Regions from separate parts of the Streptomyces sp. CWNU-52B genome, predicted to be linked through region 3. Evidence: riboswitches for the same ligand, from Rfam matches in the RefSeq annotation. Region 3 holds a riboswitch; each other region holds the start of a gene.

Region 1 (7,445 bases), on a different contig from region 3:
TCGACCGCGTCGTGGAGCACGCGACGGTGTTGATCAACGGGTGCGACGAAGCCGGCATCCTCACCGTGCGCCAGGGCCAGGTGCACGCCCTGGCGGCGACGAGCGACCGGGTGCGCCTCGCGGACCGGATCCAGGGGGATCTGCGGGAAGGCCCGTGCTTCGACGCCGTGACCGACCGTCAGCAGATCTACACCATCCAGGACCTGAGACAGCCGAGTACGCGATGGCCGCTCTTCGCCCCCGAGCTGAGGAAGATGGGCATGGGAAGCATGATGGGCTTCCTCCTGTTCACCGAGGACGACGACCTCGGCGCCCTGAACCTGTACTCGGAGAGCCCGGACACCTTCGACGACACCGCTCAGCGGGCCGGCTGGATACTCGCCTCCCACGCGGCCGTGGCCTTCTCCGCGGCCCGTACGCATCAGCAGCTCAGCCACGCCCTGGAGACCCGCCACGAGATCGGCGAGGCCATGGGCATCCTCATGGAACGCTATCGGCTGACCGAGGACACGGCCTTCAAGCTGCTGAAGAAGACGTCCCAGGACCGCAACGTCAAACTGCGCGAGATCGCCCGCCAGATCTGCCGGACGGGCGAGAAGCCCGCCTGACCGTACGGGCCCGCGCCGGCGGGTCTACAGGAAGCGGCGGATCGGGATGACCGCGGTCTCCCGGACCCGCTGCACGACGGAGCGTCGCTTCCAGCGGCCCTTGCTGATCAGGGTGCTGGCCGCCACGTCCTCGTCGAAGTGGGCGTCGAGCGTCGCCGTGAACTCCTCGTCCAGCACGGCGAGCATGATCTCCTCGTCGTGGTCGAGCGAGCGCCGGTTGAAGTTGGTCGAGCCGACCAGCGCGGCGACCCGGTCCACGGTGACGACCTTGGCGTGCATCATCGTCGGCTGGTACTGGTGGATCTTCACACCGCAGGCGGTCAGGTCCTCGTAGTGGTGCTGGCCGGCCAGCTGGCAGACCCGCTTGTCCGTGTGCGGGCCCGGCAGCAGGATCTCCACCTCCACACCCCGGCGGGCCGCGGCGCACAGCAGCTCGACGAAGAAGGCGTCCGGCGAGAAGTAGGCCGTGCACAGCCGGAAGCGCTCCTCGGCGGACTCCAGCATCACCCGGAGCAGGGTCTGCATGTCCTGCCAGCCGAAGCTGGCCGAGCCGCGCACCACCTGCACCACGGCCCCGCCCTGGGGGTCATGGGTGACGAACCGGTCGCGCGCGTCGAAGAGCTCGTCGTGGCACTCGGCCCAGTTCTGCGCGAACGCGGCGGCGATGCCGTCCACCGACGGACCCCGGACCTCGACATGCGTGTCACGCCACTCGTGCTCGTTGCGCGCGTCGCCGCACCACTCCTGCGCGATACCGACCCCGCCGGTGAACGCCGTCTGCTCGTCGACGACGAGAACCTTGCGGTGACAACGGTGGTTCTGCTTGAACGGCGAGAGGGCGAGCGGTTTACGGAACCACGCGACCTGCACCCCGGCCTGCTCCATGGCCGCCAGCAGGTCCTTCTCGATGAGCCTGCTGCCGAAGCCGTCGAGCAGCAGCCGCACCCGCACACCTGCGGCGGCCCGCTCGGCGAGCGCCCGGGCGAACTCGCGGGCGATGTCACCCTTCCAGTAGACGAAGGTCATCATGTCCACGGTGTGCTCGGCGGACCTGATGCCCGCCAGCATCCCGGCGAAGATCTCGTCGCCGTTGCGCAGCACGGTGAGGGCGTTGCCCTCGGTCGCGGCGATGCCGATGAGTCTCTCCAGCCGGCGCCTTATCCGCTCCGCACGTTCCTGGAACACCGGCGACGCCCGGGGCTCGGAGGCTTCGGGCGTCGTCTCGCGCTCCGGCTGGTCCTGTGTACTGGTCATGGGTCACCTGGCCGGCACTCGGAGGAGTCAGGGGGGAAGCGCGCTGCCCGGTCCGGCACGGGCGCGGCGAGGAGACTGTACTCCGGCTTCCCGGGCATTCGAGGTCGAGAGAGACGAACGCGACAGTCGGACACCTCACCGCCTGACACCGTGCGCGGGGTGACAGCCCGCACCCCGCGCGGGGGATCGACCTGCCCAGGGCGTCGAAAGGACGAGCAGAGCCATGAGTGACGAGCAGGACCCGCTCCGCGAGTCGGCCGCGCCGATCGTGACCGAACCCGTGCCGGATCTCCAGCTGCAGATGCTGGTACGGCTGGTCGGCCAGGACCCGCACGCCGCACTGCCGGTCACCTTCGTCATCGGGGGTGGTCTCCTCTACGGCGACCTGATCTCCCACAAGGCGTGGACGACCGACTGGGCGCGCAGCCTGCGCGGCGTCGACGGGGCCGGCGCACAACTGCTGGAACGCTTTCCCGAGCAGGTGGACGAGGTGGTCAGCGACAAGCAGGGGCGTCAGGCCCCGCAGCGACTGCCGCAGTGGATCCACCTGCGTGACGCCACCAGTGTCGTCGGACCGGGTGACCCCGTCGTCATGCCCCTGTGGCGGGGGCGGCTCACGGATGTCTCCGGATGGTCCCTGGGCAAGCCCGACAGCTCACCCGGAATCACTGGAGAGACACCACAGGACACCCGCCGCTGACGAGGACGGCAAAACCGGTCAGGGCATTCGTACAGTCACCTTGAAGGTTGAATTCGAGACACCGCTTCGCGCGGCTGGTCAGGTGTCTTCCGTGTACGCCCCCGCCTGCACCTTTGCAGTCCACAGCGGCGCTTTCCGAGTCATATGACGGCCGGGACGAACCCGACAACTTCGGGATCATGGCCTGATGATGCGAGTAGCATCCGGCCCCAGCACCAACACGATGACGAGGAAAGGTGACCACCATGTCCGAAGTCGAATCGGCCGCCACGGAGCTCAAGTCCCAGTACGCCGCCCAGGTGTCCGCGGATCTCGATCGCAACACCACGGAGCAGGAACGTATCAGCGCCGAAGTGGCCGCGCTGGAGGAGCAGTTGCGCGCCCTGCGGCACGATCAGTCCCTGTTGGCCGAACTGCGGCGGGCGTTGGGCGGCGAAGGCCCCGCACCGGTGGCCCCGAGCGCCAAGAAGGGCTCCGCTCCGGCGCCTTCGGTGCCGCGGCAGGCCACCGCCACGGCAGGCAAGCGCAAGAAGGCCACCGCCACGAAGCCGGTGGCCAAGCCCACCGCGGCCAGGGCCACCGCCACCAAGCCCGCGGCCGCCAAGCCGGCCGACAAGGCCAGCGCCAAGTCGGCTGCCCCGAAGACCGCCGCCAGGAGCACGGTGAAGTCCGCCGCGGTCAAGCCCGCCCCCGCCAAGTCCCAGGCGGCCAAGCCGGCCGACGGTGGCCCCACTCTCGTCGAGCTCATCCGTGAGCACCTCGGCCGGCAGTCCGAGCCGCGCTCGTCCGCCGAGCTCTCCACGGCGCTGACCGAGGCCCACCCCGAGCGCGAGATCAAGCCCAAGGTCGTACGCACCACGGTGGAGGGACTCGTCGCCAGGGGCCAGGTCCAGCGCACCAAGCAGGGTTCGTCCGTCTTCTACACGGCGTCCACGTCCGCTCCGGCCGGCACCGACGCGGGCACGGCCACGGAAAAGGCTCCGGACACCGCCTCCTGACTGCCCCTCAGCCGACGGGGCACGAGGTCCCCGCCGGCCGACGGCTGCCGCGTCAGGCGGTGGCGCAGGCGGTGTCGTCGAGGGCGAACGCGGCCGGGGCCGTGTTGGCAGCGCCCTTGTTGCCGGTGAACCCGACGGTGACCGAGCCGCTCGCGGGGATGGTGGAGGTGTACGAGGCAGGGGCGACGCTCACCGTGGCGCCGCTCTGGGTCGGCGTCCCACCCCACATGGCGGAGACGGTCTGGCCGTCGGCGAAGGCGAAGACCAGTTTCCAGCCGCTGACGGCGGCGGTGCCCGTGTTGCGGATGGTGATCTCACCCTGGAAGCCGCCCGGCCACTCGCCGACGACGCGGTAACCGACGGAACAGCTCGTGCCGGGGACACTGCCCCCGTCGTCGGTGGTGACGTTCACCGTGGCCGAGCGGGGCGAGCGGTTCCCGGCCGCGTCACGTGCGTAGACGGCGAAGGTGTACGCCGTGTTCGCGCTGAGCCCGGTGACGGTGGCGGAGTTGGTGGTGGACGCGGCGACCGTGGCCTCGGAGCCACCGCTGACCCGGACGATGTCATAGGCGACGACGCCGACGTCGTCGGTCGCGGCGGTCCAGGTGAGGGTCACCGACGTGGCCGCCACGGCGGCGGCCCTGGGGGTGCCGGGAGCGGTCGGGGCCTGGGTGTCACCCGGGTCTCCGCCGCCGAAGACCGTGGCCTCCTCGGAGGTCTGCGCGATGCCGTCGGCTCCGTTGAAGATGCGCTGACCCCAGGAACTCAGCTGGTTCGGGTCGAAGCCGATCGTGAGGTCGAGGACGGGGTCGGTGTTGCCGCTCCAGGACCACGCGAGATAGCCGAGCCGGAGCTGCTGCGCCGCGGCCATCATGGTGTCCTCGTCCGGGTCGCCGTACTGGTCGGCCGGACCGCCGAACTCGCCTATCAGCAGCGGGAGTCCGGCATCGACGAAGGCGTTCAGGTAGTCGGTGATCTCCTGCGCGGTGTCGAAGACGCTGTACATGTGGATCGAGAAGATCAGGTTGCCGGTGGTGTCGGCGTCGTAGACGGACCGGGCGTTGGCCCGCATGACTCCTTGCCAGTCCTGACCCCAGTTGGGCGCGTCCACCATGATGGTGTGCTCGAAGCCGGCGGCGCGCAGCTTCTTGACGGCGGCGATCGTGGGATCGGTCCAGCCCGCGGGGTCGGTGTTGCCCCAGGGCTCGTTGCCGATGTTGATGACGACGTAGTTCTCTTCGCCGGTGAGCACGCTCTTCAGGCCGATCCAGTAGTCGGCCGCCTGGTCGAGCGTGGCGGCCGCCGCCTCCTCGCCGTACCCGGTGGTGTCGTGCACCTCCAGTACGCAGATGAGCCGGTTGGCCTTGCACTGGGCGACGACGGCGGCCACGTCCGCGGCGCTGTTCCGGGTCCAGCGGTGGCCGTTGGAGAGAACGACGCGGACGGTGTTGGCGCCGAGCGCCTTGATGTCGGCCAGCGACTGCGTCTCGCCCGGGTACCAGGTGTGGGCGTGGTTGACGCCGCGCATGACGAAATCGTTGCCGTTGCCTTCCAGCAGCCGGCCGTCGTCGACATGGAGGCCGGTCGCGAGGACGCCGGGCGACGGCGACTGGGCCTGCGCGGCAGTCGGAATCAGGGCGCCGAGGACGACGAGCCCCAGCAACGCGGCCAGTTGGGCCAGCAGGGCGCCGACATGGCTCTTTCGTGTCGTGCTTCTTGCTCTTCTCACTGCGACTCCAGAAAGTGAGCGCCAAGAAACGTGGGTTTCGGAATAGTGGGAGCGCTCCCATAGAGTCATCTCGTCAAGAGCACGTCAAGACTTGGCGCATGCTTCGGCACGTACCGAAGGGCCGCGAGGGGCCCCTGGGGACGGCGTTCCGGCCTCGTCGAGGGCCCGGTCCACACCCTCTGACCATGGACGCGCCGGTGAGGACGCCTTGTCACCACCCCGTCACGCGCACTACTGTCACCACGCCTTGGTGCTCGGGAAATCGGTGTGATGCCGGTGCGGCCCTCGCCACTGTGATCGGGAAGTCCGGCTCCAGCCCTCACGGGCAGCCACTGGGTCCTCGGACCCGGGAAGGCGGAGCACGGGTGGTCTTACCCGTAAGCCAGGAGACCGGCCAAGGCGCGTCAACCATCCACGAGGTGCTGGAGAGGGTCTGCTGAGCCATGCACATTGCCGAGGGTTTTCTTCCTCCGGCGCACGCGGTCGCCTGGGGCGTCGCGTCGGCGCCGTTCGTCGTCCACGGAGTCCGGTCGCTCACCCGTGAGGTCAAGGAGCATCCCGAGAGCACACTGCTCATCGGGGCGTCCGGGGCCTTCACCTTCGTTCTCTCCGCGCTGAAGCTGCCGTCCGTGACCGGCAGTTGCTCGCACCCCACCGGTACGGGACTGGGCGCCATCCTGTTCCGGCCACCGATCATGGCGGTTCTCGGCACCATCACGCTGCTCTTCCAGGCGCTGCTGCTCGCGCACGGCGGGCTGACCACGCTGGGCGCCAACGTCTTCTCGATGGCGATCGTCGGGCCATGGGCGGGCTACGGGATCTACCGGCTGCTGCGGCGGTTCGACGTACCGCTGATGGTCGCGGTGTTCTTCGGGGCGTTCGTCGCCGACCTGTCGACCTACTGCGTCACCAGTGTGCAGCTGGCCCTCGCGTTCCCCGACCCGAGCAGCGGGTTCCTGGGGGCGCTCGGCAAGTTCGGCTCGATCTTCGCCGTCACCCAGATCCCGCTCGCGGTGAGCGAGGGGCTGCTGACCGTGCTGGTCATGCGGCTGCTGGTGCAGTCGAGCAAGGGCGAGCTGACCCGGCTCGGTGTGTTCCTCGCGAGGAAGCAGTCCGGGACCGGGACGGCCGACACGACCGAGGCGTCCGAGGCGTCCGAGGCGGTGACCCGATGAGCCGTAACGCGAAGATCAACGCCCTGCTCCTGTTCGTCGTGGCCGCGCTCGCCGTGCTGCCACTCGCCTTCGGCCTGGGCGACCACAAGGAGGAGCCGTTCACGGGTTCCGACGCGGAGGCGGAGACGGCGATCACCGAGATCGAGCCGGACTACGAGCCGTGGTTCTCGCCCCTGTACGAACCGCCGTCCGGTGAGATCGAGTCCGCGCTGTTCGCCCTCCAGGCAGCTCTCGGCGCGGGCGTCCTCGCCTACTACTTCGGTCTGCGCCGGGGGCGGCGCCAGGGTGAACTCCGGGCACTGGCACAGCGGGACGGCCAGGCCGCCGCGTCCGGGACCTCTGGTGTCTCCACGGCTCAGGCAGTCCCGGGGAGCGCACCCGGCTCCGGCGCCGGCTCCAGTGCCGGTACTGGAACCGGTACGAGTACCGGCACCGGAGCCGGTGAGTCCGCGGCCGGACGGATCTGAGTTCTCGTGCTGCCGATCGACGCGGCGGCGCACAGCAGTCGCTGGCGCCGCCGCCACCCCGTGGACAAGGCCGTGCTCGGTCTCGGTCTGACCGTGCTGGCCATCTCGCTCCCACCCTGGCCGGGCGCCGCCCTGGTCCTGGTGACGGCCCTGGTCGTGCTGCTGGGTCCGGCCGCCGTGCCCGGCCGCCGGCTCTGGCGCGCCTATCGGGTGCCGCTCGGTTTCTGCGTGACCGGGGCGCTCCCCCTGCTCCTCCAGGTCGGCGGTCCCGACGGGTTCGTCACCCTGGCCGAGGGCGGGCCGGCGCGAGCCGGAGAACTGCTGTTGCGCACCTCCGCCGCCTCCCTCGGGGTGCTCCTGTTCGCGTTCACCACTCCCCTGTCCGACCTGCTGCCACGGCTGGTGAACGCCGGGGTGCCCGCGCCGGTCGTCGACGTCGCCCTGGTCACGTACCGGATGAGCTTCCTGCTCCTCGACTCCGTACGGCGGATCAGGGAGGCGCAGGCCGCCCGGC
Region 2 (7,445 bases), on a different contig from region 3:
ATCCGGCCGTACGTCGGGAGGCGACGGCGGTAGCGTTCCCACGCGGCCCGGCCGCACGCCACTTCTCCCGAGCTCCTGCCGAGCTCCTCCCGAACCTCTACCGATGCTTCTGCCGGACTTGACTCCTCAGCACTCTCCAGGGGCGGCCATGGTGTTCTTCGACAATCCCGTCATACCGGGGTTCAGCCCGGACCCGAGCGTCTGCCGGGTCGGTGACGACTACTACCTGGCGACGTCCAGTTTCGAGTACGCGCCGGGCGTTCCCCTGTGGCACAGCCGCGATCTGGTGCACTGGCGACTGATCGGGCACGCCTTGGACCGGCCCTCTCAGCTGGCGCTGCCCGACACGGCCGCCGCCTCCACGGGGGTGTACGCGCCCACCCTGCGCCACCACGACGGCCTCTTCTGGCTGATCACGACCGTGGTCGCCGGAGCGGGCACCATCCTGGTGACCGCCGAGGATCCGGCAGGCCCCTGGTCGGATCCCGTGCCGGTCGGCGTTCCGGGCATCGACCCCGATCTGGCCTGGGAGGAGGACGGAACCTGCTGGTGCGTGTTCTCGGCGGACGGGATCCGCGGGGTCCGTATCGACCCGCAGTCCGGCCGGCCGCTGGGCGAGCCGGTTCCGATGTGGTCGGGCAGCGGACTGCAGTATCCCGAGGGCCCGCACCTGTACCGGATCGGCGGCTGGTGGTACCTGCTGCTGTCGGAGGGCGGCACGGAACGCGGCCACGCCCTGTCGGTGGCCAGGGCCCGTACGCTGCCCGGACCGTTCGCGCCGCATCCGGCCAACCCCGTGCTGTCCCACCGCAGTACCGGTCATCCGGTGCAGAACACCGGCCACGGCGACCTCGTACAGGCACAGGACGACACCTGGTGGATGGTGCTGCTGGGCACCAGGCCCCGGGGTGACACACCGATGTACCACGGCATGGGCCGGGAAACGTTCCTGGCAGCCGTACGGTGGGAGGAGGAGTGGCCGCTGCCCGGACCGCTGGACCTGCGCGCACCGGCTCCGGCGCTCGTGCCGCACCCCTGGCCGCCGGAGCCGCACCGGGACGACTTCGACTCCCCCGCGCTCGCACCGTGCTGGGTGTCGCCGCGACGGAGCGACCCGGAGGCCGTACGTCTCGACGAGCGGACGGGCCACCTGGTCCTGCACGCCCGCGCGGACAGTCTCGACACACCGGGCGCGCTCTTCGTCGGGCGCCGCCAGCGCGACCCCGACTGCGGCGCGCGCACGCTGGTCGACGTCGGCGAGGACGGCCGGGGCGGGCTCGCGGTGCGCATGGACGAGGCGCACCACTACGAGGTGGAGGTGGGCGACGGCACGGTCCGCGCGGTCGCCAGGATCGGCCCGCTGCGCCACGCCATTGCCGAACGAGCCCTGCCCGTCGGGCCGTTGACCCTGCGGATCGACGTCACGACCTCCGACGTCCTGCCGCCCACGGTCACCTCGCGCGACCCTGGGGCGCCTCCCCCGCCCGGTCTGCGCGGCGGGGGCCCCGACACCCTCCGTCTGGGGTACGAGAGGGACGGCGGCGGGTTCGAGATCCTCGCCGAACTCGACGGGCGCTATCTCACCACCGAGGTCGCGGGCGGTTTCACCGGCCGTGTGATCGGCATGTACGCCACGCGGGGCAGCGTGGCGTTCGACTGGTTCGAGCTGCGCCCGGCCCTCGCCTGACCAGCCGACCACTGCTTCCGCTCCCGCTCCCGCTCCCCGCCGCCGTTCGCGGCTCGCAGTTCGCGGCTCGTGGCTCGTGGCTGCGTCAGCCGGTGGCAGTGGGGGTGACAGCGGAGGTGGAGGCGGCAGCCCCGTCGTCCTCCTGGCTCCGCCGGTTGGCGTGGTCGATCTCGGCCATGTGCTCCTCGGCCCAGGCCCGGACCATGGCCAACGGCTCTTCCAGCGACAGGCCGAGCGGAGTGAGGCGGTAGTACACGCGGGGCGGCACCGTCGGTTCCACCCGGCGGCCGACCAGCCCGTCGCGGACCATCGCCTGAAGCGTGACCGACAGCATCTTCTGCGAGACACCGGCCATCCTGCGCTGCAGTTCCGCGAAGCGGACCTCGTCCGGGGACGCCTCCGCCAGCACCTTGACGGCCATCGACATCCACTTCGTGCCGATCCGGTCGAGCAGACGCCGGGTCGGGCACAGCGGGTCGAAGAGGTCCCCACGGCGTCCGCGGGGCGGAGGTCCATCGGGCGAGGCGGTCACCTCGGGCTCACCACCTGTGTCGAAAGTGCGGTCTTGGTGCCCCCACCGTACTTACCTATCGTTCTGTTGTCACCATTGGTAACAGCCCCGGAGGACCTTGTGCCGACCGCACCGAGCAGTACGCCCCGCACACCCGACCGTGCGGCCGGACGTCCCCGGCCCGCCGTGGAGCTGCGGCAGGTCACGGCCAACGGTGTCGGCCTCAATGTGGCCCTGGCCGGAGAGGGCCCGGCCGTGCTGCTGCTCCACGGCTTCCCGCACACGTGGGAGCTGTGGACCGACGTGATGGACGGGCTGGCCGATCGCTACCGGGTGATCGCACCGGACCTCCGGGGACTCGGCGCGAGCGCGCGAACGGCGGGCGGCTACGACGCGGGCACCCTCGCGGCCGACGCCGAAGCCCTCCTCGACGCCCTCGGGGTGAGTTCCGCCGCCGTGGTCGGCATCGACGCGGGTACTCCGCCGGCCTTCCTGCTCGCCATGCGCCGCCCCGACCTCGTACGGCGGCTCGTGGTCATGGAGTCGCTCCTCGGCGGGCTGCCGGGCGCCGAGGAGTTCCTCGCCCACGGGGCACCCTGGTGGTTCGGCTTCCACGCGGAACCGGGTCTCGCGGAGTCCGTACTCACCGGACACGAAGCCGAGTACATCGACTGGTTCCTCGCCGCCGGCACCCTCGGGCAGGGCGTGGCGCCCGCCGTCCGGGACGCCTTCGTCGACGCGTACACCGGCACCGAGGCCCTGCGCTGTGCCTTCTCCTACTACCGCGCGATGCCGTCGAGCGCCCGGCAGATCCAGGAGGCCGTCCGTACGGCCCGGCTGACCGTGCCCACCCTGGCCGTCGGCGCCCGGCCGGTGGGCGGAACGCTCGCACAGCAGCTGCGGCCCGTGGCCGATCAGCTCGTCGGCCACGTCATCGAGGACTGCGGGCACATCATCCCGCTGCACCGCCCCGCCCGACTGCTCGGCCTGCTGGAGCCGTTCCTCGCGGAAGCCGCCATGACCGAATAGGCCCGGACAGGAGCGGACAGGACCGGTAAGAGAACATCAACTACCGGACGCCGACGTGCCCACCTCCATCCGCAGCGCCGACGTCCCGTCGTCCACGGGTCCGTCGCGGACCGGGACGCGGTCCGCCACAGCCGGCTCGGCGCGGCACGGCGGTACGAATACGCTTGCCCGCCGTCGCCGTCCCGCATTACCGTGCCGCGGTGGATCTCTTCTCGCATGCTTGGACGGCCTTGCGCACGGCGGTCGCCGACGTCCCGGACGAGGACTTCGAGCGGCCGTCCGGCTGCGCCGGATGGCTCGTACGGGACCTGGTCTGTCATCTGGTCATCGACGCCCAGGACGTCCTGATCACCCTGGTCACGCCCGCCGACACGGAACCGACGGTGGACCAGGTCACCTACTGGCAGCTCGTCGAACCCCCGACCGGGGAGGATCCCCTCGACGCGCTGATCCCCCGGCTGGCCGCCGCGTACGGGGAGCCCCGCTGGCTCAAGTTCCACTTCGACGACGTGGGCTCCGCCGCGGGCCGCGCCGCCGTCCTCGCCGATCCCACCGCCCGTGTCGGCACCCGCGACGAGGTGCTGACCGTCGGCGACTACCTCGCCGTGTACGTACTCGAATGGACGCTGCACCACCTCGACCTCGTCGCGCAGCTGCCCTCGGCAGCCGGGCCGCCCGCCGAGACCCTCGCGGCGGCCCGTGCGGCGCTGGAGAGGATCGCCGGGACCCCGTTCCCCGCCTCGTTCTCCGACAGGGACGCGCTGCTGGTCGGCACCGGGCGACGGACGCCTACCGGCACGGAAGCGGCCGCGCTGGGCGAGTTCGCCGCGCGGCTCCCACTCGTCCTGGGCTGACCCGTCGCGTACGTGCTCCCGGGTACCGCCGTTAGGGTGCCGCCATGGACTCGCAGCACTACCTCTCAGAACTGTTCTCCCTGGAAGGCCGGGTCGCCCTGGTCACCGGTGGCAGCTCCGGTATCGGCCGTGCCATCTCCGAGGCCCTGGCCCGCGCCGGGGCCCGCGTGGTGATCGTGGCGCGCAAGGAGGCCGAACTGACAGCGACGGTCGAGGAGTTGAGCGAACTCGGCGGCCGTGCGGCCTGGGTCAGCGCGGACCTGAGCACCCGTCCGGGCGTGCACGAGGCCGCCGAGCGGGCAGCCGGGATCTTCGGAGAGCCCGACATCCTCGTCAACTGCGCCGGGATCAACCTGCGGCCGCCGATGAGCGAGCTGAGCGAAGAGGTCTGGGACAGCGTCATGGCCCTGAACCTGGACGCGCCCTTCCTGCTGGGCCGCCGGTTCGGCCCCGCGATGGCGGAGCGGGGCTTCGGACGGATCATCCACATCAGCTCGCAACAGGCCCACCGCGCCTTCGTCCAGAGCGGCGCGTACGGCGTCTCCAAGGGAGGGCTGGAGTCACTGGCCCGTTCGCAGGCGGAGGCCTGGTCGCCGCACGGTGTCACCGTCAACACACTGGTCCCGGGCTTCGTGATGACCCCGCTGAACCAGCGCCTGTCGTCGGACCCCGAGAAGGTGGCGGCCCTGGCGGCGCGCACGCTGACCGGGCGCAACGGGCTGGCCGAGGACTTCGCGGGCGCGGCGGTCTTCCTGGCGAGCGGCGCGTCGGCGTACGTCACCGGGCAGGCGATCCACGTCGACGGCGGCTTCTCGGTCCACTGAGCGCCGGCCGCGCCGCGTACCGGACCCACCCGGGCTCACGCCCGCCCGGCGGACGGGCAGGGGGCGACAGGCCCTAGACTGGCCGGCGCAGCTGGTTCGCCCCGTCCGCCAGGCGGGATGCGTCGTAAGAGGGAACCCGGTGGGAATCCGGGACTGCCCCGCAGCGGTGAGTGGGAACGACCGCCGTCACACGCACTGGGCCCGGCCGGGCCTGGGAAGCGACGGCCAGTAGGTGTCTCCCGCGGATTTCCGTGTTCGGAACTCCGCGCAGGGGGACGTGCTCGCGAGTCCGAAGACCTGCCAACTGCCCGTGTACGAACCATTCGTGCGCGGACATCCCGGTGACCTCGTGGGCGGGTCGGCGTACAGGTTCGGCGGTCGGCCGCGGTGTCTCACGCGGGTTCGTCCCCGTCGGACTCGTCACCCTTCGCGCTCGCGTCCCGTCGCCGGGATCTCAGGGATTCGTCTCGCGAAGGAGATCTCCGTGACAGCCAAGCCCGCAGCCGCGGCAGCACGGGCCACCGTGTACGGCTACCCCCGTCAGGGACAGCACCGGGAACTGAAGAAGGCCATCGAGGGCTACTGGAAGGGCCGCGTCGACGCCGACGCCCTCCGGGCCACCGCCAACGGCCTGCGCCGCACGAACTGGCGGCAGCTGGCCGAGGCCGGCATCCACGAGGTGCCCACCGGCGACTTCTCGTACTACGACCACGTCCTGGACACCTGCGTCATGGTCGGCGCGATCCCCGAGCGGCACCGCGCCGCCGTCGAGGCCGACGCGCTGGACGGCTACTTCGCCATGGCGCGCGGCACCCAGGAGGTGGCGCCGCTGGAGATGACCAAGTGGTTCGACACCAACTACCACTACCTGGTGCCGGAGTTGGGCCCGGACACCGTCTTCACGGCCGACTCCGCCAAGCAGGTAGCCGAGTTGCGGGAGGCCCTCGCGCTCGGCCTGGCCGCCCGGCCCGTCCTCGTCGGACCGGTCACGTACCTCCTGCTCGCCAAGCCCGCGCCCGGGGTGGCCGCCGACTTCGACCCGCTGACCCTCCTCGACCGGCTGCTGCCCGTGTACGCCGAGATCCTCGCCGATCTGCGTGCCGCGGGCGCCGGTTGGGTCCAGCTCGACGAACCCGCCCTGGTCCAGGACCGCACACCCGCCGAGCTCGACGCCGCCACGCTCGCCTACCGCGGCCTCGGCGCCCTGACCGACCGTCCGAAGCTGCTGGTCGCCTCGTACTTCGACCGGCTCGGCGACGCCCTGCCCGTACTGGCCAAGGCACCCGTCGAGGGACTGGCGCTGGACTTCACCGAGGCGGCCGCCGCCAACCTGGACGCGCTCGCCGCCGTGGGCGGGCTGCCCGGCAAGCGTCTGGTCGCCGGTGTCGTCAACGGCCGCAACATCTGGGTCAACGACCTGGAGAAGTCTCTCGCCACACTCGGTACCCTCCTCGGTCTCGCCGACCGGGTCGACGTGGCCGCCTCCTGCTCCCTGCTCCACGTCCCCCTGGACGCCAGCGCCGAACGTGACGTCGAGCCGCAGATCCTGCGCTGGCTGGCCTTCGCCCGTCAGAAGACCGCCGAGATCGTGACCCTCGCCAGGGGGCTCACCGGCGGCACCGACACGATCGCCGCCCAACTGGCCGCCAACCGGGCCGACCTGGCCTCGCGCGCCGACTCGGCGATCACCCGCGACCCCGCCGTACGGGCCAGGACCGGCGCCGTCACGAACGCCGACACCCGCCGTTCCCAGCCGTACGCCGAGCGGGCCGCGGCCCAGCGCGCCCACCTCGGTCTGCCGCTGCTGCCGACGACCACCATCGGCTCGTTCCCGCAGACCACCGAGTTGCGCACCGCACGGGCCGACCTGCGCGCCGGGCGGCTCGACAGCGCCGGGTACGAGGAGCGCATCAGGGACGAGATCGGCAAGGTGATCTCCTTCCAGGAGGAGACCGGTCTGGACGTGCTCGTGCACGGTGAGCCCGAACGCAACGACATGGTCCAGTACTTCGCCGAGCAACTCACCGGATACCTCGCCACGCGGCACGGCTGGGTCCAGTCCTACGGCACCCGGTACGTCCGCCCGCCGGTCCTGGCCGGCGACGTCTCCCGCCCCGCGCCGATGACGGTGCGCTGGACGGCGTACGCCCAGTCGCTCACCTCGAAGCCGGTCAAGGGCATGCTCACCGGCCCGGTCACCATGCTCGCCTGGTCCTTCGTCCGCGACGACCAGCCGCTCGGTGACACCGCGCGCCAGGTCGCCCTCGCGCTGCGCGACGAGGTGAACGACCTGGAGGCGGCCGGGACTTCGGTCATCCAGGTGGACGAACCGGCGCTGCGCGAGACACTGCCGTTGCGCGCCGCCGACCGCCCGGCCTATCTGGCGTGGGCCACGGAGGCGTTCCGCCTCAGCACCGCCGGCGTACGTCCGGACACACAGGTCCACACGCACATGTGCTACGCCGAATTCGGCGACATCGTCCAGGCCATCGACGACCTCGACGCCGACGTCATCAGCCTGGAGGCGGCCCGCTCGCACA
Region 3 (7,445 bases):
GGCGACCTCTACACGGCTTACACGTTCGTGGCGGTCCCGGCGGCGATCTACGCGGCGGGCGCGGCGGGCTTCTTCGCCGTCCCTTACACGATCCTGGTCTACCCCCTCATCTTCACCTTCCTCCCCCGCCTCTGGTCGGTGTCGCACAAGCACGGGTACGTGACGACGTCGGACTTCGTGCGCGGGCGCTTCGGCTCGAAGGGGCTGTCGCTCGCGGTCGCCGTCACCGGCATCCTCGCGACGATGCCGTACATCGCACTGCAGTTGGTGGGCATCCAGGCCGTCCTCGACGTGATGGGCGTCGGCGGCGGTGAGGACACCAACTGGTTCGTCAAGGACCTGCCGCTGCTCATCGCCTTCGCCGTGCTGGCCGCGTACACGTACTCGTCCGGGCTGCGCGCACCCGCCCTGATCGCGTTCGTCAAGGACACGCTGATCTACATCGTCATCACGGTCGCGATCATCTACATCCCGATCAAGCTGGGCGGCTTCGACGAGATCTTCGCCAAGGCCGGTGAGGCCTACAGCCAGACCAACCCCGCGACCGGCGCGCCACGCGGCGCCCTGGCACCGGGTGAGGCGGGCCAGTGGACGTACGCGACGCTCGCGCTCGGCTCCGCGCTGGCCCTCTTCATGTACCCGCACTCGATCACGGCGACGCTGTCCAGCCGCAGCCGTGAGGTGATCCGGCGCAACACCACGATCCTGCCGCTGTACTCGCTGATGCTGGGCCTGCTCGCGCTGCTCGGCTTCATGGCGATCGCGGCCGGCATCAAGGTGGACAACGGGCAGCTGGCGATCCCGCAGCTCTTCGAGACCATGTTCCCCGACTGGTTCGCGGGGGTCGCCTTCGCGGCGATCGGCATCGGCGCGCTGGTGCCGGCGGCCATCATGTCCATCGCGGCGGCGAACCTGTTCACCCGCAACATCTACAAGGACTTCATCAAGCCCGACGCGACGCCCGCGCAGGAGACCAAGGTCTCCAAGCTGGTCTCGCTCCTTGTGAAGGTGGGCGCGCTCGTCTTCGTCCTGACCATGGACAAGACCGTGGCGATCAACTTCCAGCTGCTCGGCGGCATCTGGATCCTGCAGACCTTCCCGGCGCTGGTCGGTGGCCTGTTCACCCGCTGGTTCCACCGGTGGGCGCTGCTCGCGGGCTGGGCGGTCGGCATGGCGTACGGCACGATCGCCGCGTACGGGGTGGCCTCGCCGACGCAGAAGCACTTCGGTGGCTCTTCGGACGAGATCCCCGGGATCGGCGAGATCGGGTACATCGGCATGACGGCGATCGTGCTGAACGTGATCGTGACCGTGGTGCTGACGTTCGTCCTGCGGGCGGTGAAGGCTCCCGAGGGTGTCGATGAGACGTCGCCCGCGGACTACACGGTCGACGCGGGGGACAAGGGGGTTCAGGTGGAGCTGCCGCCGGCCACGGCCGGGAGCAGCCACTAGGGGTTTCGCCCCCGCCGCCCCTGCCCGATCCCGTCACTCACTCGGGGGCTCCGCCCCCGGACCCCCGCTCCTCAAACGCCGGAGGGGCTGGAAGAAGGCGCCGGAGGGGCTGGTTCTCCTGAGAATCAGCCCCTCCGGCGTCGTGCTGCGGCCTAGAACTCGTCGTCGAACGACACCGAGCCCTCCACCGCGACCTGGTACGCCGACGGCCGGCGTTCGAAGAAGTTGGTCAGCTCCTGGACCCCCTGCAGCTCCATGAAGGAGAACGGGTTCTCGGAGCCGTAGACCGGCTCCAGGCCGAGGCGCTGCAGACGCTGGTCCGCCACGCACTCCAGGTACTGGCGCATCGACTCGGTGTTCATGCCCGGCAGGCCCTCACCGCACAGGTCGCGCCCGAACTGCAGCTCCGCCTCGACCGCCTCGCGCATCATGTCGGTGACCTGCCGGCGGAGTTCGTCGTCGAAGAGCTCCGGCTCCTCCTTGCGGACGGTGTCGACCACCTCGAAAGCGAAGGACATGTGCATCGTCTCGTCGCGGAACACCCAGTTGGTGCCCGTCGCCAGGCCGTGCAGCAGACCCCGGCTGCGGAACCAGTAGACGTACGCGAAGGCCCCGTAGAAGAACAGCCCCTCGATGCACGCGGCGAAGCAGATGAGGTTCAGCAGGAAGCGGCGGCGGTCGGCCTTCGTCTCCAGCCGGTCCAGCTTCTCCACCGAGTCCATCCACTTGAAGCAGAACTCGGCCTTCTCCCTGATGGACGGGATGCTCTCGACGGCGTCGAAGGCGGCGGCCCGGTCCGCCGGGTCGGGCAGATAGGTGTCGAGCAGCGTCAGATAGAACTGGACGTGCACGGCCTCCTCGAAGAGCTGGCGGCTCAGATACAGCCGGGCCTCCGGGGAGTTGATGTGCTTGTACAGCGTCAGCACCAGGTTGTTCGACACGATCGAGTCGCCCGTCGCGAAGAACGCGACCAGTCGGCCGATCATGTGCTGCTCACCCGGTGTCAGCTTCGCGAGGTCGGTGACGTCCGAGTGGAGGTCGACCTCCTCGACGGTCCAGGTGTTCTTGATCGCGTCCCGGTAGCGCTCGTAGAAGTCCGGGTAGCGCATGGGGCGCAGGGTCAGTTCGAAGCCCGGGTCGAGGAGGTTCTTCTCGGCCTTCACGGCCTTCACGGCCACATCGTTGTTGTCGGTCTTCTCTGGTGCGTCAGGTGCGGTGGTCATTACTGGCAGGCCTCGCAGGACTCGGGGTTCTCAAGGGAGCAGGCGATCGCGTCCGGATCGGTGGCCTGCTGGACGGGAATGGCCTTCGCGGGCTGCGGCTCGGGCTGGGCCTGCGTCTGGGCCTGGGCCCGGGCGGCGCGGGCGATGCGGGTCGCCGGGCGCGAGCGCAGGTAGTACGTCGTCTTCAGGCCCGACTTCCAGGCGTACGCGTACATCGAGGAGAGCTTGCCGATGGTCGGCGTCTCCAGGAACAGGTTCAGCGACTGGGCCTGGTCCAGGAACGGGGTCCTGGCCGCGGCCATGTCGATCAGGCCGCGCTGCGGGATCTCCCACGCCGTGCGGTACAGGTCGCGCACGTCCTGCGGGACCCAGGTGAAGCCCTGCACCGAGCCGGACGACTCGCGCAGCGCCTCCCGGGTCTGCGCGTCCCACACGCCGAGCTTCTTCAACTCGGCCACCAGGTAGGAGTTGACCTGGAGGAACTCGCCGGACAGGGTCTCGCGCTTGAACAGGTTGGACACCTGCGGCTCGATGCACTCGTACACGCCCGCGATGGACGCGATGGTGGCGGTGGGAGCGATCGCGAGCAGCAGCGAGTTGCGCATGCCGACGGCGGCGATCCGCTCGCGCAGGGCCGCCCAGCGCTCCGGCCAGTTGAGCTCGACGTCGTAGTGGTCCGGGTGGAGCACGCCCTGGGCCGTACGGGTCTTCTCCCAGGCGGGCAGCGGGCCGTTGCGCTCGGCGAGGTCGGCGGACGCCTCGTACGCGGCGAGCATGATCCGCTCGGCGATCCGGGTGGAGAGCGCCCGCGCCTGCGGGGAGTCGAACGGCAGCCGCAGCTTGAAGAACACGTCCTGCAGGCCCATCGCGCCCAGACCGACCGGCCGCCACCTGGTGTTGGAGCGGCCCGCCTGCTCGGTCGGGTAGAAGTTGATGTCGACGACCCGGTCGAGGAAGGTCACGGCGGTACGGACCGTCGCGTCAAGCCGCTCCCAGTCGATGTCCTGCGTGCCGGCGTCGACGAAGCCGCCCAGGTTGACCGAGCCGAGGTTGCAGACCGCGGTCTCCCCGTCGTCCGTGACCTCCAGGATCTCGGTGCACAGGTTCGAGGAGTGGACGGTGTGGCCGGGCAGCGCCGTCTGGTTGGCCGTGCGGTTGGCGGCGTCCTTGAAGGTCATCCAGCCGTTGCCGGTCTGCGCGAGGGTGCGCATCATACGGCCGTACAGATCGCGGGCCGGGATGGTCTTCTTCGCGAGCCCGGCGGCCTCCGCCCCGCGGTACGCGGTGTCGAACTCGTCGCCCCACAGGTCGACCAGCTCAGGCACGTCCGAGGGAGAGAACAGCGACCAGTCACGGCCCTCGTCCACCCGGCGCATGAACTCGTCCGGGATCCAGTGCGCGAGGTTCAGGTTGTGCGTACGCCGGGCGTCCTCACCGGTGTTGTCGCGCAGCTCCAGGAACTCCTCGATGTCGGAGTGCCAGGTCTCCAGGTAGACCGCGGCGGCACCCTTGCGCCGGCCGCCCTGGTTCACCGCGGCGACCGAGGCGTCGAGGGTCTTCAGGAAGGGGACGACGCCGTTCGAGTGGCCGTTCGTGCCCCGGATCAGTGAACCCCGGGAGCGGATCCGGGAGTACGAGAGCCCGATGCCGCCCGCGTGCTTGGAGAGGCGCGCCACCTGGTGGTAGCGGTCGTAGATGGAGTCCAGCTCGTCCAGCGGGGAGTCGAGGAGGTAGCAGGACGACATCTGGGGGTGCCGCGTACCGGAGTTGAAGAGGGTGGGCGAGGAGGGCAGGTAGTCGAGGTGGCTCATCAGCCGGTACAGGGACGCCACTTCGTCGACCGAGCGGGTGCCCGCCCGGGGATCGGGCCCGGTGTCCTCGGCGAGACCGCTCGCCACCCGCAGCATGAAGTGCTGGGGCGTCTCGATGACGGACCGGGTGATCGGGTGCCGCAGCAGATACCGGCTGTGCAGGGTGCGCAGTCCGAAGTAGCCGAAGCGGTCGTCGCCTTCGAGGTCGATCAGCGCGTCGAGCCGGGCCGCGTGGGCACGTACGAACTCGGCCGTGCGGTCGGCGATCAGGCCCTCGCGGTGGCCGACGGCGACCGACTCGGAGAAGGAGCGCACGCCCTGCGAGGCGGCTTCCTCGGCGATGCCGACGGTGAGCAGCCGCGCGGCCAGCTTCGAGTAGACCGGGTCCTCGGAGATGAGACCCGCGGCCGCCTCCGTGGCGAGCTCGCGCAGCTCAGGCTCGTCCGCGGCGGCGGACCTGCCGCGCAGTGCGGCGGCGGCGACCTTGCCGGGGTCGGCGCCGGGGAGGTCGACGGTGAAGTCGGTCAGGGTCCGCAGCAGCGCGGCTCCCGGTCCGTCGGTCTCGGCCCTGTCCTGCTGGACCCGGGGCGCTGTCGCGGACCCTGTCGCGGTCCCTGTCGCGGAGACCGGATCGGCTGGCGCGATGGTCACGTGGGGCTCTCCCTCGCTCGGCACGGGGGCCTGCGGGGAGAGGGGTTCGGGGCACACGGGAGTACGCGCTCTGCGCAGCGCCACGCCGCGTCCACCGGCCCACTCCACGAGGCCCGGACGTCATGCGCCCGGACCGGACGGTCTGGGCGCGCTGTCGGCAGGTCCTCGGACTGACTCTTGTACGACGGCATGCGGGCATACGCGTACAAGTACACCGTTGCGGGACAGTTCCGGATTTGCACCGGATTCCCCTGCGACGACAGCGAGCATGAGCATACATCTTGTGCCGGGCTCCGGAAGCACCCCTACATGTTGTGTCGGCGTGTGTCAGAGCGTCAGTTCGTAGGTGAGGAGCGTGATGTCGTCCAGCTGCGGGAGGGGGTTCCAGTCCCGGGCGGGGGTGCGGGTGAAACCGAGCCGCTCGTAGACGCGATGGGCGCTGCGCATGGTGCGCTGGGTGGACAGGACGACGCTCGCGCAGCCGTCCGTGGCCCGTGCGCGTTCGACGCAGGCGCGTACGAGAGAGGTGCCGACGCCCCGGCCGCGGGCTTCCTTCGCGACCGCCAGCATCCGTATCTCGGCCTCGCCCGCGCCTGCGATGTCGGCCATGGGTCCGCCGGCCGGTACGAAGGTCACACCACCGAGGAGCCGGCCGCGGGGCGCTCCCGGCGACCCCGCGACCTCCACGGCCACCAGCACCTCGCCCGCGGCGGCCCGCCCGGCGGCGTCGCGCAGTTCGGCGAGGTACGGGTCGCCCCCGCCGAAGTCGAGCAGCCCGTCCCCGAGATAGGCCTGCGCGGTGATCTCCCCCAGCGCCGGGTACTCCGCGGGCTCCGCCCGTCTGATCACGATGTCCATGCCCCGCAGTGTGCCGGAGGGGAGCGACGGGGGCCGCCGGGTTTTCCTTGGGCGGGCGGCGCGCTCGCTCACGCCGCCCGGGTGACGTCCGCGGCCGAGATCCCGCCCAGGGCGCGCTCCGTACGGGCCCGCGGCGACGGCGAGCCCGGGGCGCGGTCCGGGGCGCCGCGTTCGGCCTCCCGGAGCTGACGGTCGACGCGGCGGTCGTGCACGATGCCGAACACCGAGGGGAGGACGAGCAGGACGAGGATTCCGAGGACGGTGAGCATTCCGATCAGGCCTTCCAGCTGTGTCGTATTCATGGACACCACTGTCGCGCCTGACGCTCCTTACCGTGAGTGGCAGTACTGCCGCACACCCTCGATTTCCTGCCAGATCCGGTGCACACTGGCAGCATGCTGACCAACGTGGCCGCCGTCCTGCTCGACGGAGTGCATCCATTCGAACTCGGCGTCGTGTGCGAGGTGTTCGGCCTCGACCGCAGCGACGACGGACTCCCGGTGTACGACTTCGCGGTCGCCTCGGCCGAGGGGCCGAGCCTGGGCACGCACGTCCCCGGGTTCACGGTCTCCACCCCGTTCGGCCTCGACCGACTGGAGGAGGCCGACCTGATCGTCGTCCCCGCCGGGAGCCACTACGTCGGCCGCACCTACCCGGCCGAGCTGCTCGACTCCCTCGTCCGGGCCACCGAGCGCGGCGCCAAGGTGCTCAGCGTCTGCTCCGGGGTCTTCGTGCTCGGCGCGGCCGGACTGCTCGACGGCCGGCGCTGCGCGGTCCACTGGCGGCACGCGGAGACGCTGGCCCGGCGCCATCCACGCGCGAAGGTCGAACCGGACGTGCTGTACGTGGACGCGGACCCGGTGATCACCTCGGCGGGCACCGCCTCCGGCATCGACGCCTGCCTCCACATCGTCCGCAAGGAGCAGGGCCCCGAGGTCGCCAACAGCATCGCGCGCCGCATGATCGTGCCCCCGCACCGCGACGGCGGCCAGGCCCAGTACATCGAGCGGCCGCTGCCGCGCTCGCAGTGCGACACGGTCGGCGAGGTGCTCGTCTGGATGGACCGCCACCTCGACCAGGAGGTGACCGTCGAACAGCTCGCCGCACGCGCGCACATGTCCCCGCGCACCTTCGCCCGCCGCTTCCAGCAGGAGACGGGCACCACCCCGTACCGCTGGCTCCTACGTCAACGAGTACTGCTGGCACAGGAGTTGCTGGAGGCCACGGACGAGACGATGGACTTCATCGCGGACCGCTCGGGGTTCGGGACCGCGGCCGCGCTGCGCCATCAGTTCGTCCGCTCGCTGGGGACGACCCCGCACGCGTACCGGCGTACGTTCAAGGGCCCGCAGGCCGCCTGAACGTACGCCGCACGGATCGCCGAGCGGCTCACCTCACCGCTCGGCCCACCGCGTGATCACCTCGGTACGGCCCGCAGCAGCAGCCGGTG
Region 4 (7,445 bases), on a different contig from region 3:
AACCAGCTGCAGCACCTCGTCACCATGGCGGCACAGCCCCGTGTCTCGCTCCAGGTGCTGCCGTTCACCGCGGGCGCCCACTACGCCACGATGACGAGCTTCGTGCTCCTCGGCTTCCTGGACGACGAGGACCTGCTGTACCTGGAGCAGCAGGGCAGCACGACGGTGCGCGACGACTTCGAGCTGATCGTGCGCTACCAGGAATGCTTCGAGAAGCTCCGCGAGACGGCGTACGGCACGGAACGCAGCATCGACCTGATCAACCGGATCAGGGAGGGCATCGGCACCGCCTGACCCCGGGCCCTGTGCCCGGGGAGAATGAGGGGAGGCCGCGACATGACGGTCGCGTGGACGGAGTGGTGGCAGGGGGTTCGCGCGGCCCTCCTCCGCTTCCCCGGGCCGACTCCCGGGACGAGTGGGGCGGGTGGGACGAGCGGGGCGCCGGAGGGCGAGGGGGATCCGGACGAACCGGGTCCGGCGGCCGGGGTGCCGGGCCCCTCGTACAACCAGCTCGTGCGTGACGCGATAGCGGACGCCGCGCGTACGGACCGGATGAACAGCCTCGACGAGAACCGCACGGCGGACCGGATCAAGGTGCTGCGGGCCCGGAGCGAGGAGCAGCGGCTCTCACTGAGGACGACCGTCGTCTACTGCACCGGTGGCGTGGTCGTGGTGCTGTTCGCCTTGGCTGGACTGATGACGGTCGCGGGAGTCTTCCACCTCACCTCCGCCTGGGTGCTCGCCCCGATGATCGCGACGGCGATGTCCCTGGTCACCGGTTTCGGCGTCCGGCTGGGCCAGATCATGGCGCGGCACACGGCGGCGGACCACGACGCGGGTGCCGGTTCCCTCAGCGAAGACCGCCGGGCCGTGACACCGGACGAGACCTCGCCCAGCGGACGGGCCTGAGCCGGTCCGGATGCCGGCCCCGCCAGATTCCCAGGAGCAGCGCCACGACGGTGGCGACGGCCACCCACAGGGCCGGGCTCAGGGTGCCGCCCGGCAGCAGCCCGGCCGCCGCGACGCCCACGAGTGTGGCGCTCACCCCGCCGAACACACAGAAAGCGACCAGTCTCGGGGCCGAGGCCGGTTCGGAGGGCGGTAAGTGTGCGCTGTCGCTCCCCCGGTGGACCATGTCGGTCGGCTGACGGCCTGTCATCGCGCTCCCCCTCGTCATGTCCGGTGCCCGGCAACGGACTCCTGCGTGGCCACCGCGTCGAGAACACCGACGAACGCGAGCCACCGGGTTCGGGAGAAGACGACCTGGCCTCCGCTCCGGTTCCAGGAGTCGCGGACCGTCACCGAGTTCTCCGTGACCGCCACCTCGACGCATTCGTCTTCCCCGCTGTGGCTGCTGGTGTGCCAGCGCGGCACGGACAGGTCCTCGTGGTCCACACCGACCTCCTCCTGCCCGAGAGCCGGCGCCCCCCGCGCTGGACCGCCACCCCCGTGTCCGCCTTCCGTGCTCCGTTCAGTCTAGGAAAGCCCGGTGTGGCCCACCAGGGGAAAACCGGCCCGTTCCCAGGGGCCTGTGGGCCTCAGCACACTCTCTCTTCGCAGGTCAACAGCAAGTTGACGGGTGTTCGCGGGCCGTGGTGGACTGCCGGGGCCATCTACGACGGCAGAAGAGGAAGCCGGTGCGAATCCGGCGCGGTCCCGCCACTGTCACCGGGGGTCTCGATCCCCGGGAGCCAGGAACTCTCGTCGTCGGTCTCGTCGAACCAGGGCGCGGACACCCTGAGTGAGGACATATCGCCATGCGCGGCCGCCTGTTGTGGACCTGTGTGTCTCCTGCCAGGTCCTTTCCCGGGGCTCCACCGTCCGTGACGGCGGGCTGAAGCGGTGCGTGCCGATCGCGTCTTCGCGTACGGTGCCGCCGCCGGCCTCCTCGGTGACCTGCTGCTCGGCGATCCCCGCCGGGGGCATCCGGTCGCCGCGTTCGGCCGTGGAGCGCAGGCCGTCGAACGGGTCCTGTGGCGGGACCACCGGGGCTGGGGCGCCCTGCACACCGCGGTGTGCGCGGGCGGCGCCGTCGCCGCCGCCCGCGCCGCCGACCGCTCCGTCCGTGCCTCGGGTGCCGCGTCCGTCGCGCTGACCGCCGCCGCCACCTGGGCCGTCGTCGGAGGGACCTCGCTCGGCCGTGAGGCACGGGCCGTCGGCGCGGCGCTGGCCGCCGGGGACCTCGAGGTGGCCCGCGAGCGGCTGCCGCATCTGTGCGGACGGGACCCGCAGGCGCTGGACGCCGACGGGATCGCGCGGGCCGTCGTCGAGTCGGTCGCCGAGAACACCTCCGACGCCGTGGTGGGCGCCCTGGTGTGGGGCGCCGTGGCGGGGGTGCCCGGTCTGGTCGGGTTCCGCGCGGTCAACACGCTGGACGCCATGGTCGGACACAGGTCGGCCCGCCACCGTCGGTACGGGTGGGCCTCCGCGCGGCTCGACGACGTCGCGGGGTGGCCCGGGGCCCGGCTGACGGCGGCCCTCGCAGCCGTCGCCGGGGGCGATCCGCGCGGCGCCGTCCGCGCCTGGCGCGCCGACGCCGCCCGGCATCCCAGCCCCAACGCCGGCCCCGTCGAGGCCTCGTTCGCGGGTGCGCTCGGGGTGCGGCTCGGCGGGACCCTGTCGTACGCGGGACGGGTCGAGCACCGGCCCGTGCTCAACGGCGCGGGGCGGGCCGTGCGCACCGGGGACATCGAACGGGCCGTCCGGCTCTCGCGACGCGTGAGCCTGCTCGCGCTGGGCGCGAGCGTCGCCGGACGGCTGCTCGCGACATCGCTCACCAGAACGTCACTCACCGGAGCCTCGCTCACCGCACCGCGGCGCACGTCGCCGGTCCCGAAAGGTCGTACGTCATGAGCGGGGGGCCGGGCGCACGGCTGGGCGGCGGACTGCTCGTCGCCGGAACCACGTCCGACGCGGGCAAGAGCGTCGTGACCGCCGGGATCTGCCGGTGGCTGGTGCGGCGCGGCGTCAAGGTCGCGCCGTTCAAGGCGCAGAACATGTCGCTGAACTCGTTCGTGACCCGGGAGGGCGCGGAGATCGGCCGGGCCCAGGCCATGCAGGCACAGGCCGCCCGCGTGGAGCCCACCGCGCTCATGAACCCGGTGCTCCTCAAGCCGGGCAGCGACCGCAGCAGCCAGGTCGTCCTGATGGGGAAGCCCGTGGGCGAGCTGAGCGCGCGCGGCTATCACGGCGGGCGCCAGGAGGCGTTGCTCGGGACCGTCCTGGACTGTCTGGCCGAGTTGCGGGGCACGTATGACGCGGTGATCTGCGAGGGGGCGGGGAGTCCCGCCGAGATCAATCTGCGGCGGACGGACATCGTGAACATGGGGATCGCGCGCAACGCCCGACTGCCCGTGCTCGTGGTGGGCGACATCGACCGCGGCGGGGTCTTCGCCTCCTTCTTCGGGACGGTGGCCCTGCTCTCGCGCGAGGACCAGGAGCTCGTCGCCGGGTTCCTCGTCAACAAGTTCCGCGGGGATGTCTCGCTGCTCGAACCCGGCATCGACATGCTCCGCGGGCTCACCGGGCGGCCCGGCTACGGCATCCTGCCCTTCCGGCACGGGCTCGGCATCGACGAGGAGGACGGCCTGAGCCTCTCCCTGCGGGGCACGGTGCGGGAGTCCGAGGTCGCCGCCCCGGTCGGCGAGGACGTCCTGCGGGTCGCCGTCTGCGCGGTCCCCCTCATGTCCAACTTCACGGACCTGGACGCGCTGGCCGCCGAACCGGGCGTCGTCGTGCGGTTCGTGGACCGGCCCGAGGAACTGTCCGACGCCGACCTGGTCGTCGTACCCGGCACCCGGGGCACGGTCCGGGCCCTGGAGTGGCTGCGGCGGCGCGGTCTCGCGGACGCCCTGGTGCGCAGGGCCGCCGAGGGGCGCCCCGTGCTGGGCGTCTGCGGCGGCTTCCAGCTCCTGGGCGAACACATCGAGGACGACGTCGAGTCGAGGGCCGGCGCCGTCGACGGGCTCGGACTCCTCCCCGTACGCGTGCGGTTCGCGCGGGAGAAGACCCTCGCCCGGCCGGTCGGCGAGGCCCTCGGCGAACCCGTACAGGGCTACGAGATCCATCACGGCGTCGCCCGGGTCACCGGCGGGGAGCCGTTCCTGGACGGCTGCCGGGTCGGTGCGGTGTGGGGCACGCACTGGCACGGCTCGCTGGAGTCGGACGGCTTTAGGCGCGCCTTCCTGCGCGAGGTGGCCGCCGCCGCGGGACGCAGGTTCGTACCGGCCCCCGACACGTCGTTCGCGGGGCTGCGCGAGGAGCAGCTGGACCGGCTGGGCGATCTGATCGAGGAACACGCGGACACGGACGCGCTGTGGCGGCTCATCGAGTCCGGAGCGCCGGCGGGTCTGCCCTTCGTCCCGCCGGGAGCGCCCGCATGACCTCACTCGAAGGCGACTTGCTCGAAGGCTATTGGGAGGACGACAACCAGTGAGTACTCCGTTTCCGTTCACGGCCGTGGTCGGCCAGGACGACCTGCGGCTCGCGCTGCTGCTGAACGCCGTGTCACCCGCGGTGGGCGGTGTGCTCGTCCGCGGTGAGAAGGGCACGGCCAAGTCCACTGCCGTGCGCGCCCTCTCGGCGCTCATGCCGCAGGTCGACGTCGTCGCGGGGTGCCGCTTCTCCTGTGCGCCCGCCGCCCCCGATCCGGCGTGCCCGGACGGCCCCCACGAGGCGGGCGCGGGGGTGTCCCGACCGGCCCGGATGGTCGAGCTGCCCGTCGGGGCCTCCGAGGACCGGCTCGTGGGCGCGCTCGACATCGAGCGGGCGCTCTCCGAGGGCGTGAAGGCCTTCGAGCCGGGCCTGCTGGCCGACGCCCACCGCGGGATCCTGTACGTCGACGAGGTCAACCTCCTCCACGACCACCTGGTCGACCTGCTCCTCGACGCGGCCGCGATGGGTGCCTCGTACGTGGAGCGCGAGGGCGTCTCCGTACGGCATGCCGCGCGGTTCCTGCTCGTGGGGACCATGAACCCCGAAGAGGGCGAGCTGCGGCCGCAGTTGCTCGACCGCTTCGGGCTGACCGTGGAGGTCGCGGCCTCGCGCGAGCCCGAGCAGCGGGTGGAGGTCGTACGGCGGCGGCTCGCGTACGACGACGACCCGGCCGGGTTCACGACGCGCTGGGCCGACGAGGAGTCGGCCGTACGGGCGCGGATCGTGGCCGCGCGGGAGCTGTTGCCCTCGGTGCGGCTCGGCGACGGCGCGCTCCTGCAGATCGCGGCGACCTGCGCGGCGTTCGAGGTGGACGGCATGCGGGCCGACATCGTGATGGCCAGGACCGCCACCGCGCTGGCCGCCTGGGCGGGGCGGACCGACGTGCTGGCCGAGGACGTGCGGCAGGCCGCGCTCCTCGCGCTGCCGCACCGCCGCAGGCGTAACCCCTTCGACGCGCCGGGACTCGACGAGGACAAGCTCGACGAGACGCTGGAGGAGTTCGCGGGCGACGACGAGACCGGCGCCCCCGACGGCTCCGACGGTTCCGACGACGAGGACCCTGATCCGGACGGGCCCGGCGGCGGCGGTGGGCGGCCTCCGCAGGACGGCCCCGACGACGGTGGCGCGGGCAACGACACCGACACCGACAGCGGTGACGGCGAAGGCTCCGGTGAGGTGCCCGCGCAGGGCGAGTCCTCCGAGAACGGGCAGGTACCGGCGCCCGGCGCGGGCGAGCAGGCCCCCGTGCGGGCCGCCGAGCCCTTCCGTACGAAGACGCTGAGCGTGCCGGGGCTCGGCGAGGGGGCCGCCGGGCGGCGGTCGCGGGCGCGGACCGAGCACGGCCGCACCACCGGCGCACGCCGGCCGCGCGGGGCGCTCACCAAGCTGCACCTGGCCGCGACCGTGCAGGCCGCGGCCCCGCACCAGCGGGCGCGCGGACGGTCCGGGCCCGGCCTCGTCGTCCGCCGTGACGATCTGCGGCAGGCCACGCGGGAGGGGCGCGAGGGGAACCTCGTGCTGTTCGTCGTGGACGCGTCCGGGTCGATGGCGGCCCGGCAGCGGATGAGCGCCGTGAAGGGAGCGGTGCTGTCCCTGCTCCTCGACGCCTACCAGCGGCGGGACAAGGTGGGGCTCGTGACCTTCCGCGGGTCCACGGCGGAGGTGGCGCTGCCGCCCACGTCGTCGGTCGACGCCGCCGCCACGCGGCTGGAGTCGCTGCCCACGGGCGGGCGTACGCCGCTGGCGGCCGGGCTGCTGCGGGCGCACGACGTGCTGCGCGTGGAGCGGTTGCGGGATCCGGCCCGGCGCGCGCTGGTGGTGCTGGTCACGGACGGCCGGGCCACGGGCGGGCCCGAGCCGGTGGCGCTCGCCGGGCGGGCCGCGCGGCTGTTCGCCGCCGACAAGGTCGCCTCCGTCGTCGTCGACTGCGAGTCGGGGCTCGTCCGGCTCGGACTCGCCGGGCAGCTCGCGGGTGAGCTCGGCGGCAGCGCCGTGACGCTCGACGAGCTGCGGGCCGACTCGATCGCCGGGCTGGTCAGGGACGTCCAGGGCAACAGCAGCCGGACCGACGGTCCGGGCAACAGCAGGAGGGCCGCGTAATGCCGCAGGGACAGCCGAGTGTCGTACCGGACGACGGTCTGACGACTCGTCAGCGACGCAACAGGGCGCTCGTCATGGTGCACACCGGGATCGGCAAGGGGAAGTCCACCGCCGCCTTCGGACTCGCGCTGCGGGCCTGGAACCAGGGGTGGCCCATCGGGGTGTTCCAGTTCGTCAAGTCCGCGAAGTGGAAGGTCGGCGAGGAGAACGCGCTGCGGGTCCTCGGTGCCAGCGGCGAGGGCGGGTCCGTCGACTGGCACAAGATGGGCGAGGGCTGGTCCTGGGTGCAGCGCGACGACCAGCAGGACAACGAGGCGAAGGCCCGCGAGGGCTGGGAGCAGGTCAAGCGGGACCTCGCCGCCGAGACGTACAAGCTGTACGTGCTCGACGAGTTCGCCTACCCCATGCACTGGGGCTGGATCGACGTCGACGAGGTCGTGGAGGTGCTGCGGGGCCGGACCGGGACCCAGCACGTCGTCATCACCGGGCGGAACGCTCCTGAGAAGCTGGTGGAGTTCGCCGACCTCGTCACCGACATGTCCAAGGTCAAGCACCCGATGGACGCCGGTCAGAAGGGACAGAGGGGCATCGAGTGGTGATGTCCGCCGTCCCCCGGCTGGTCGTCGCCGCGCCCGCCTCCGGGAGCGGCAAGACCACCGTGGCCACGGGACTGATGGCCGCGTTCGCCTCGCGGGGGCTCGCCGTGTCCCCGCACAAGGTGGGGCCCGACTACATCGATCCCGGGTACCACTCGCTCGCCAGCGGGCGGGTGGGGCGGAACCTCGACTCCTACATGTGCGGTCCCGAGCTGATCGCCCCGCTGTTCGCACACGGTGCCCGCGGGTGCGACCTCGCCGTGGTCGAGGGGGTGATGGGGCTGTTCGACGGGGCCTCCGGGGAGGGTGAGCTGG

Evidence for each region. A riboswitch is a leader RNA that binds a small molecule or an ion and turns the genes downstream of it on or off. The one in region 3 is predicted to bind cobalamin.
Region 1: it holds a riboswitch for cobalamin, as region 3 does, so the genes downstream of both, ACLVWQ_RS04585 (energy-coupling factor ABC transporter permease) here and ACLVWQ_RS08415 (ribonucleoside-diphosphate reductase subunit alpha) in region 3, are expected to answer to the same signal.
Region 2: it holds a riboswitch for cobalamin, as region 3 does, so the genes downstream of both, metE (5-methyltetrahydropteroyltriglutamate--homocysteine S-methyltransferase) here and ACLVWQ_RS08415 (ribonucleoside-diphosphate reductase subunit alpha) in region 3, are expected to answer to the same signal.
Region 4: it holds a riboswitch for cobalamin, as region 3 does, so the genes downstream of both, ACLVWQ_RS38510 (cobalamin biosynthesis protein) here and ACLVWQ_RS08415 (ribonucleoside-diphosphate reductase subunit alpha) in region 3, are expected to answer to the same signal.

The regions. Positions count from the first base shown of each region.
Region 1 covers NZ_JBLFJV010000005.1:390,016-397,460, reverse strand. The annotation lists gene ACLVWQ_RS04610 (GAF and ANTAR domain-containing protein) at 1-608, shown strand, start outside; gene ACLVWQ_RS04605 (phospholipase D-like domain-containing protein) at 633-1,862, opposite strand; gene ACLVWQ_RS04600 (hypothetical protein) at 2,086-2,562, shown strand; gene ACLVWQ_RS04595 (hypothetical protein) at 2,808-3,560, shown strand; gene ACLVWQ_RS04590 (cellulase family glycosylhydrolase) at 3,613-5,289, opposite strand; cobalamin riboswitch at 5,521-5,703, shown strand; gene ACLVWQ_RS04585 (energy-coupling factor ABC transporter permease) at 5,733-6,464, shown strand; gene ACLVWQ_RS04580 (energy-coupling factor ABC transporter substrate-binding protein) at 6,461-6,931, shown strand; gene cbiQ (cobalt ECF transporter T component CbiQ) at 6,938-7,445, shown strand, end outside.
Region 2 covers NZ_JBLFJV010000005.1:511,497-518,941, reverse strand. The annotation lists gene ACLVWQ_RS05160 (glycoside hydrolase family 43 protein) at 149-1,687, shown strand; gene ACLVWQ_RS05155 (winged helix-turn-helix transcriptional regulator) at 1,773-2,219, opposite strand; gene ACLVWQ_RS05150 (alpha/beta fold hydrolase) at 2,385-3,227, shown strand; gene ACLVWQ_RS05145 (maleylpyruvate isomerase N-terminal domain-containing protein) at 3,428-4,081, shown strand; gene ACLVWQ_RS05140 (SDR family NAD(P)-dependent oxidoreductase) at 4,126-4,905, shown strand; cobalamin riboswitch at 4,981-5,225, shown strand; gene metE (5-methyltetrahydropteroyltriglutamate--homocysteine S-methyltransferase) at 5,390-7,445, shown strand, end outside.
Region 3 covers NZ_JBLFJV010000006.1:221,951-229,395, reverse strand. The annotation lists gene mctP (monocarboxylate uptake permease MctP) at 1-1,452, shown strand, start outside; gene ACLVWQ_RS08420 (ribonucleotide-diphosphate reductase subunit beta) at 1,605-2,561, opposite strand; gene ACLVWQ_RS08415 (ribonucleoside-diphosphate reductase subunit alpha) at 2,675-5,137, opposite strand; cobalamin riboswitch at 5,276-5,443, opposite strand; gene ACLVWQ_RS08410 (GNAT family N-acetyltransferase) at 5,465-5,995, opposite strand; gene ACLVWQ_RS08405 (hypothetical protein) at 6,064-6,297, opposite strand; gene ACLVWQ_RS08400 (helix-turn-helix domain-containing protein) at 6,391-7,356, shown strand; gene ACLVWQ_RS08395 (cytochrome P450) at 7,413-7,445, opposite strand, start outside.
Region 4 covers NZ_JBLFJV010000060.1:95,619-103,063, reverse strand. The annotation lists gene ACLVWQ_RS38525 (helix-turn-helix domain-containing protein) at 1-294, shown strand, start outside; gene ACLVWQ_RS38520 (hypothetical protein) at 337-909, shown strand; gene ACLVWQ_RS38515 (DUF397 domain-containing protein) at 1,174-1,395, opposite strand; cobalamin riboswitch at 1,588-1,721, shown strand; gene ACLVWQ_RS38510 (cobalamin biosynthesis protein) at 1,843-2,853, shown strand; gene ACLVWQ_RS38505 (cobyric acid synthase) at 2,850-4,382, shown strand; gene ACLVWQ_RS38500 (putative cobaltochelatase) at 4,432-6,534, shown strand; gene cobO (cob(I)yrinic acid a,c-diamide adenosyltransferase) at 6,534-7,133, shown strand; gene ACLVWQ_RS38490 (cobyrinate a,c-diamide synthase) at 7,133-7,445, shown strand, end outside.